Regions from separate parts of the Enterococcus sp. DIV0840 genome, predicted to be linked through region 2. Evidence: a T-box and tRNA genes for the amino acid it is inferred to sense, from the RefSeq annotation. Region 2 holds a T-box; the other holds one or more tRNA genes.
What was found. The T-box of region 2 lies ahead of tyrS (tyrosine--tRNA ligase). A T-box ahead of a tRNA ligase gene usually reads a tRNA of that ligase, here a tRNA-Tyr.
Positions count from the first base shown of each region.

Region 1: it has a tRNA-Tyr gene. The T-box ahead of tyrS (tyrosine--tRNA ligase) is inferred to sense a tRNA for this amino acid. The anticodon was not compared.

Region 1 covers NZ_CP172876.1:1,652,316-1,655,565, reverse strand. The annotation lists gene IGL98_RS07885 (PadR family transcriptional regulator) at 51-596, shown strand; tRNA gene IGL98_RS07880 (tRNA-Leu) at 1,023-1,106, opposite strand; tRNA gene IGL98_RS07875 (tRNA-Cys) at 1,122-1,192, opposite strand; tRNA gene IGL98_RS07870 (tRNA-Gln) at 1,227-1,298, opposite strand; tRNA gene IGL98_RS07865 (tRNA-His) at 1,320-1,392, opposite strand; tRNA gene IGL98_RS07860 (tRNA-His) at 1,423-1,495, opposite strand; tRNA gene IGL98_RS07855 (tRNA-Trp) at 1,513-1,583, opposite strand; tRNA gene IGL98_RS07850 (tRNA-Tyr) at 1,593-1,673, opposite strand; tRNA gene IGL98_RS07845 (tRNA-Phe) at 1,677-1,749, opposite strand; tRNA gene IGL98_RS07840 (tRNA-Asp) at 1,764-1,837, opposite strand; tRNA gene IGL98_RS07835 (tRNA-Val) at 1,847-1,919, opposite strand; tRNA gene IGL98_RS07830 (tRNA-Glu) at 1,932-2,003, opposite strand; tRNA gene IGL98_RS07825 (tRNA-Ser) at 2,019-2,107, opposite strand; tRNA gene IGL98_RS07820 (tRNA-Asn) at 2,155-2,228, opposite strand; rRNA gene rrf (5S ribosomal RNA) at 2,236-2,351, opposite strand; rRNA gene IGL98_RS07810 (23S ribosomal RNA) at 2,448-3,250, opposite strand, start outside.
Region 2 covers NZ_CP172876.1:2,391,454-2,394,703, forward strand. The annotation lists partial or broken gene tyrP (tyrosine-tyramine antiporter) at 1-889, opposite strand, end outside; T-box leader at 1,273-1,475, shown strand; gene tyrS (tyrosine--tRNA ligase) at 1,528-2,796, shown strand; gene IGL98_RS11385 (YerC/YecD family TrpR-related protein) at 3,232-3,250, shown strand, end outside.

The DNA of each region.
Region 1 (3,250 bases), 740 kb from region 2:
TGCTATAATAGAAAATAAGCAGATTCAAAATGATAAGGAGAACAGTTGCTATGAATACTCTAAGTTATATTTTGCTTTGTATGTTAGTTAGAAAACCATGTACTGGTTATGAATTGAAGCAATATCTTTCACTTTTTTGGGAAGCCCATCACAGTCAGATTTACACTTCTTTAGCAAAACTTTTGAAGGAAGAATATGTTTCAGTCGAAAATGACGAGAAGCATTCACAAAAAAAAATCTATCATTTGACTAAAAAAGGAGAAAATATCGTCAACACTTGGATCCAAGAGGAAACAAAAGAACCTTCTCAAAAAGATGAATTTCTTGCAAAAATATATGTAGCATCAATTTTAGATAAAGATACCGTTAAAGGTTTACTTTTTGAAAGAAAACAGCATCAATTAAAAATGCTTAAAAAAAACCAAGCGAAACAAGCGCAAATCGATCAATTAACTGATCCAGAAGAACAGAAAAAAAACTTTGGACGATTTTTGGTTATCCAAAAAAGAATACGAATGTGTGAAGAGGAACTTCGCTGGTGCCAGTGGGCTGAAGAACAAGTCGAGCAATTATTTTCAAGTAAATTAGATGACTGATCTACTTAAGTCATTGTCTATATATTAAAAGGGAGGAAAAACAACTTAATGTCTTTCCTCCCTTTTAATTTGTTATTCGTTATAAATCTTTTTTCGTAGGTTTAACGTTATAACTGATGCTATAGAAATGAATAGTCCAAATATTACAAGAAATACCTAGCCACTCTCACCTGTTGTAGAAATCATTTTGTTTTTTCCTATTGATTTCAGTTTTATCAACAAAGTTATGCTTATCCATTCACCATTATTGCCTTCAACGAATTGTTCAAAGCTTTCATTATCCCTACAAGATACAGTAGTTCTCCTTTTAAATCGATAATCTCATTTATTTCTGGTTTTAAATCCAATTCACTTAAATGGAGACTTTACTTTTTAAAATCAATAAAAAAAATACATCAACAATCGAAAATGTTGATGTATCAATTATACCGGCGGCCGGGGTCGAACCGGCACGCCCTCGCGGGCACTGGATTTTGAGTCCAGCGCGTCTGCCAATTCCGCCACGCCGGCATGAAATAATTTGCAAGGCGGTAACCGGATTTGAACCGGTGATGAAGGTTTTGCAGACCTCTGCCTTACCACTTGGCTATACCGCCATATCACAATTTAAAGATTCTCTAAAAGAGAAAACTGGGGTAGCTGGATTCGAACCAACGCATGACAGGATCAAAACCTGTTGCCTTACCGCTTGGCTATACCCCAATAATAAAAATTAAATCTAAGGGCGACTGATGGGAATCGAACCCACGCATGGCGGAACCACAATCCGCTGTGTTAACCACTTCACCACAATCGCCATAAAATATATAATAAAATTAAATCTAAGGGCGACTGATGGGGATCGAACCCACGCATGGCGGAACCACAATCCGCTGTGTTAACCACTTCACCACAATCGCCATAAAATATTACTTAACAGGGATAGTAGGAATCGAACCCACAATGACGGTTTTGGAGACCGTAGTTATACCGTTTAACTATATCCCTACTATGTAATGGAGGAAAGTGGATTCGAACCACTGAACCCTAAGGAACGGATTTACAGTCCGTCGCGTTTAGCCACTTCGCTATTCCTCCAAATGGCGCAAGACAGAATCGAACTGCCGACACACGGAGCTTCAATCCGTTGCTCTACCAACTGAGCTACTGCGCCAAAAAATAATAAAACGGTCTGGACGGGACTCGAACCCGCGACCTCCTGCGTGACAGGCAGGCATTCTAACCAGCTGAACTACCAAACCGTAATTTAATGGAGGTTGACGGGATCGAACCGCCGACCCCCTGCTTGTAAGGCAGGTGCTCTCCCAGCTGAGCTAAACCTCCAATAAATATAAATGACCCGTACGGGAATCGAACCCGTGATACCGCCGTGAAAGGGCGGTGTCTTAACCGCTTGACCAACGGGCCAATAAAAACTTAATACGGAGAGTAAGGGATTCGAACCCTTGAGACAGCGTTCACCGTCTACATGATTTCCAATCATGCTCCTTCGGCCACTCGGACAACTCTCCAAAGTTAAAAGAAGCAAGCATTACTCATTAAGTCCTATATTAAGGAACTCCGGCAGTAGGACTCGAACCTACGACATCATGATTAACAGTCATGCGCTACTACCAACTGAGCTATGCCGGAATAATTAGCGTGGCGACGTCCTACTCTCACAAAGGGAAACCCTTCACTACAATCGGCGCTAAGAAGCTTAACTTCTGTGTTCGGCATGGGAACAGGTGTATCCTTCTCGCTATCGCCACCACACTGGGTGTTGTTGCTATTAAGTTGAGTGATTATTCACTCAAAACTGGATTGAAGTACGTAATCAAAACGTGGTTAAACACTTTTTTATTCGTTTCTTAGGTTAAGTCCTCGACCGATTAGTATTGGTCCGCTCCGTACATCACTGCACTTCCACTTCCAACCTATCTACCTGATCATCTCTCAGGGGTCTTACTTTCTTAAAGAAATGGGAAATCTCATCTTGAGGTGGGCTTCACACTTAGATGCTTTCAGCGTTTATCCCTTCCCTACATAGCTACCCAGCAATGCCCTTGGCAGAACAACTGGTACACCAGCGGTAAGTCCATCCCGGTCCTCTCGTACTAAGGACAGCTCCTCTCAAATTTCCAACGCCCGCGACGGATAGGGACCGAACTGTCTCACGACGTTCTGAACCCAGCTCGCGTGCCGCTTTAATGGGCGAACAGCCCAACCCTTGGGACCGACTACAGCCCCAGGATGCGACGAGCCGACATCGAGGTGCCAAACCTCCCCGTCGATGTGGACTCTTGGGGGAGATAAGCCTGTTATCCCCAGGGTAGCTTTTATCCGTTGAGCGATGGCCCTTCCATGCGGAACCACCGGATCACTAAGCCCGACTTTCGTCCCTGCTCGACTTGTAAGTCTCGCAGTCAAGCTCCCTTCTGCCTTTACACTCTGCGAATGATTTCCAACCATTCTGAGGGAACCTTTGGGCGCCTCCGTTACTCTTTAGGAGGCGACCGCCCCAGTCAAACTGCCCACCTGACACTGTCTCCCACCACGATAAGTGGTGCGGGTTAGAGGGTTCATAACACAAGGGTAGTATCCCACCAGCGCCTCCACCGAAACTAGCGTTCCGGGTTCATCGGCTCCTACCTATCCTGTACATGTGGTACAAA
Region 2 (3,250 bases):
ATTGAACTAAAACACCGATTAAAATCATCAAGGAAATAATATGATTGAAAATTGCTGGAATTCCTAAATCTTGTGTCATGATCACAAATGGTTAAGTGATATTAGCAAGTTCCATTTTTCCAGCTGGCACACTATCTGCCACACTCAAACCAGCTGCTAAGTTGTATACAACTAATAGTAAAACAGAAGCAATCACAGCGATTGGATAATTACGTTTTGGATTATCGATATTGTTTGCATGGACAGATGAAATTTCTACTCCAGCAAAAATGAAGATAATTCCTGTTAATGTCGGTAAGCTACCTAAATCGCTAAAATCAGGTAATAACTTGCTCGCTTCAAAATGACCTAAATAACTATCTTGGTTGATCCCATGTTTAGCCATGTACATCATGCCTAAAATAACTAATGCCACAAAAGGAATATAAACACCGATCACAGCGCCCCAGTCACCTGCAATTTTTACCATGTCAAATTTCAAATTCAGCAATGTAATGCCCCAATAAGAAACCAATATCATGATAAAAATGAATAAATTATTGTGTCCTAAATCTGGGCGATCGATCACATAACCTAGTAATACTCCTACGGTTGAAGCAACCATCACCATTCCGAAAAACATTTGTACCCATAATAACCATGAAGTAACGAAACCCCATTTTTCTCCAAAAGCATTACGTACCCACACTTGAGGGCCGCCTTCTTCTGGCCAGCCAGTTGATAACTCAGCTGAAATCAAAGCAATTGGTAAAGCAAAGCAGCATGCTGCGATCAACATATAAAAAATTTGTGCCCATCCTGTTGATGCTAATGTTGGAACACTACGAACCGTTCCAAAAAAGGCCATGGTAATTCCAATTAATCCAAATAATGATAATTTCTTATTCATGTTTCTATTTGACCTCCTGATTAAATTTATTTTTTGTTTCCCACATGTGAAATCACTCCCAAAGTATAGGTAGCTTTAAGCCTCAGGTCAAAAAGAGCAGAATTAAAAAAAAGGCCGTTATTTAACATTTATCTACTCTATACAGCGCGTCAGCGCTCCACTGCACTAAAGCTTTTGTGTGAAAAAAATAACATAAAACATCTAATTGTAAAAAGGTCGTTCGCAATTGTTAGAAATTATATTTGTCTTTATATACTTTCAAAAAAACCTAGATTAAACAAAAATCGAGTTATATGAGAAATACCTCATTTAAAAATAATAAAAGGAAAAAAGAAGTATTTGACAAGTTGGCTTATTTGTCGTAGAATTGCTACAAAATAACATATCAAACTTTAATAAAGCGAAGTAGCAAGAATGTCCCTATTTCAGAGAGTCAACATTTAGTGCGAGTTGGCATATACATTTTTTGTGAATTACACTTTTAGTTTCCTACCGTAAGTAGGCGTCTATCTACGATACAGATTTGAGAGGTATATGATTTTTCATATACAATTTGGGTGGTAACACGGCGGAGTTCGTCCCATAGGCTAATAGCCTATGGGACGTTTTTTATTTTATTTAGGAAAGGAAGAAGAAACATGACAAACATTATTGATGAATTAGAATGGCGCGGCGCCATCAACCAACAAACAGATAGCGAAGGTTTACGTGAATACGTTGAAACTGAAAGCATTTCACTATATTGCGGTGTTGACCCTACAGGAGATAGCATGCATATCGGGCACTTGATTCCTTTTATGATGCTAAAAAGATTCCAGGCTTTCGGACACCATCCATTTATTTTGATCGGTGGCGCAACGGGAACGATTGGAGATCCAAGTGGACGCACGACAGAACGTCAATTGCAAACAATGGAAACTGTTCAACACAATGTTGATTCTTTAACAAGACAAATGGAAAAACTATTTGCTGTAGATACTGACAACACATTAACACTCGTAAATAACTACGACTGGACACACAACCTTACTCTTTTAGATTTTCTAAGAGATTACGGTAAATTCTTCAACATCAATACAATGCTTGCCAAAGATATCGTAGCAAGCCGTTTAGAAACAGGGATTTCGTTTACAGAATTTACGTACCAAATCCTACAATCAATGGACTTTTTACACTTATTCCAAAACAATAATGTTCGCATGCAAATTGGTGGAGCAGATCAATGGGGCAATATTACAGCGGGGCTAGACTTGATTCGTAAAAAAGAAGGCGCTGATGCAAAAGCCTTTGGTTTAACAATTCCATTAATGCTAAAAGCAGATGGAACAAAATTTGGTAAAACAGCTGGCGGCGCCGTTTGGCTTGATCCAGAAAAAACAACACCTTACGAGTTCTACCAATTCTGGGTAAACCAAGACGACCGTGACGTAATCAAATACTTGAAATTCTTTACTTTCTTAACAAAAGAAGAAATCGATGCCTTAGAAGTCAAAGTCCAAACAGAACCACATTTACGTGAAGCGCAACGCGTATTAGCTGCCGAAATGACAAAATTTGTTCATAGTGAAGCTGATTTAAATGATGCACTAGCCATTTCAGAAGCATTATTCTCAGGTAATGTAAAGAATCTAACTTCTAAACAAATTGAAGAAGGCTTTAAAAACATGCCTACTATTGAAACAGAAACACTTGATCAAACTCTTGTAGACTGGTTGATCGAACTAGGAATCGAACCTTCTAAACGCCAAGCGAGAGAAGATATCACAAATGGTGCAATTTCAATCAATGGTGACCGTATTAAAGAATTGGACTTTGTCGTTACAGCAGAGCACAGCTTTGACGGAAAATTCATTATTGTGAGAAAAGGTAAAAAACAATACACTTTAGTGAAATTAATTTCTAAGTAAACAAGAATGACGCTACTTTTAAAAGGTGAAGCAAAACTAATTTAGTTTTGCTTCACCTTTCTTTGTTTGATTTTTTACACGTATCCATTCAATTTACTGGACAAAATACAAAAAAGTTTTATAATAAAAAATGCTTGCTAAGAAGTATATAGTGATTAAAAGAACCATTATCGCTATGTATTATCTAGCTTCGTGGGCTTGCTCTTCGGAAAAAAGATAAAATCTGATTGTGGAAAAAAACGCCACTCTCATATTTGCCTATTTTTCAGTCTGAGCTGAACGAGCCCATTAGGCTTTTATATTATCTAGCTTCGCGGACTAACTCCTCGAAAAAAAGATAAAAATAGAATGTGACAAAGAGCGTCACAGTCAATTTTTCCTATTTTTCATTCAGAGTTAAACGAGTCCGCTACGCTTTTAAATTAGGAGGAACTTATGAAAATCGATAAGATAC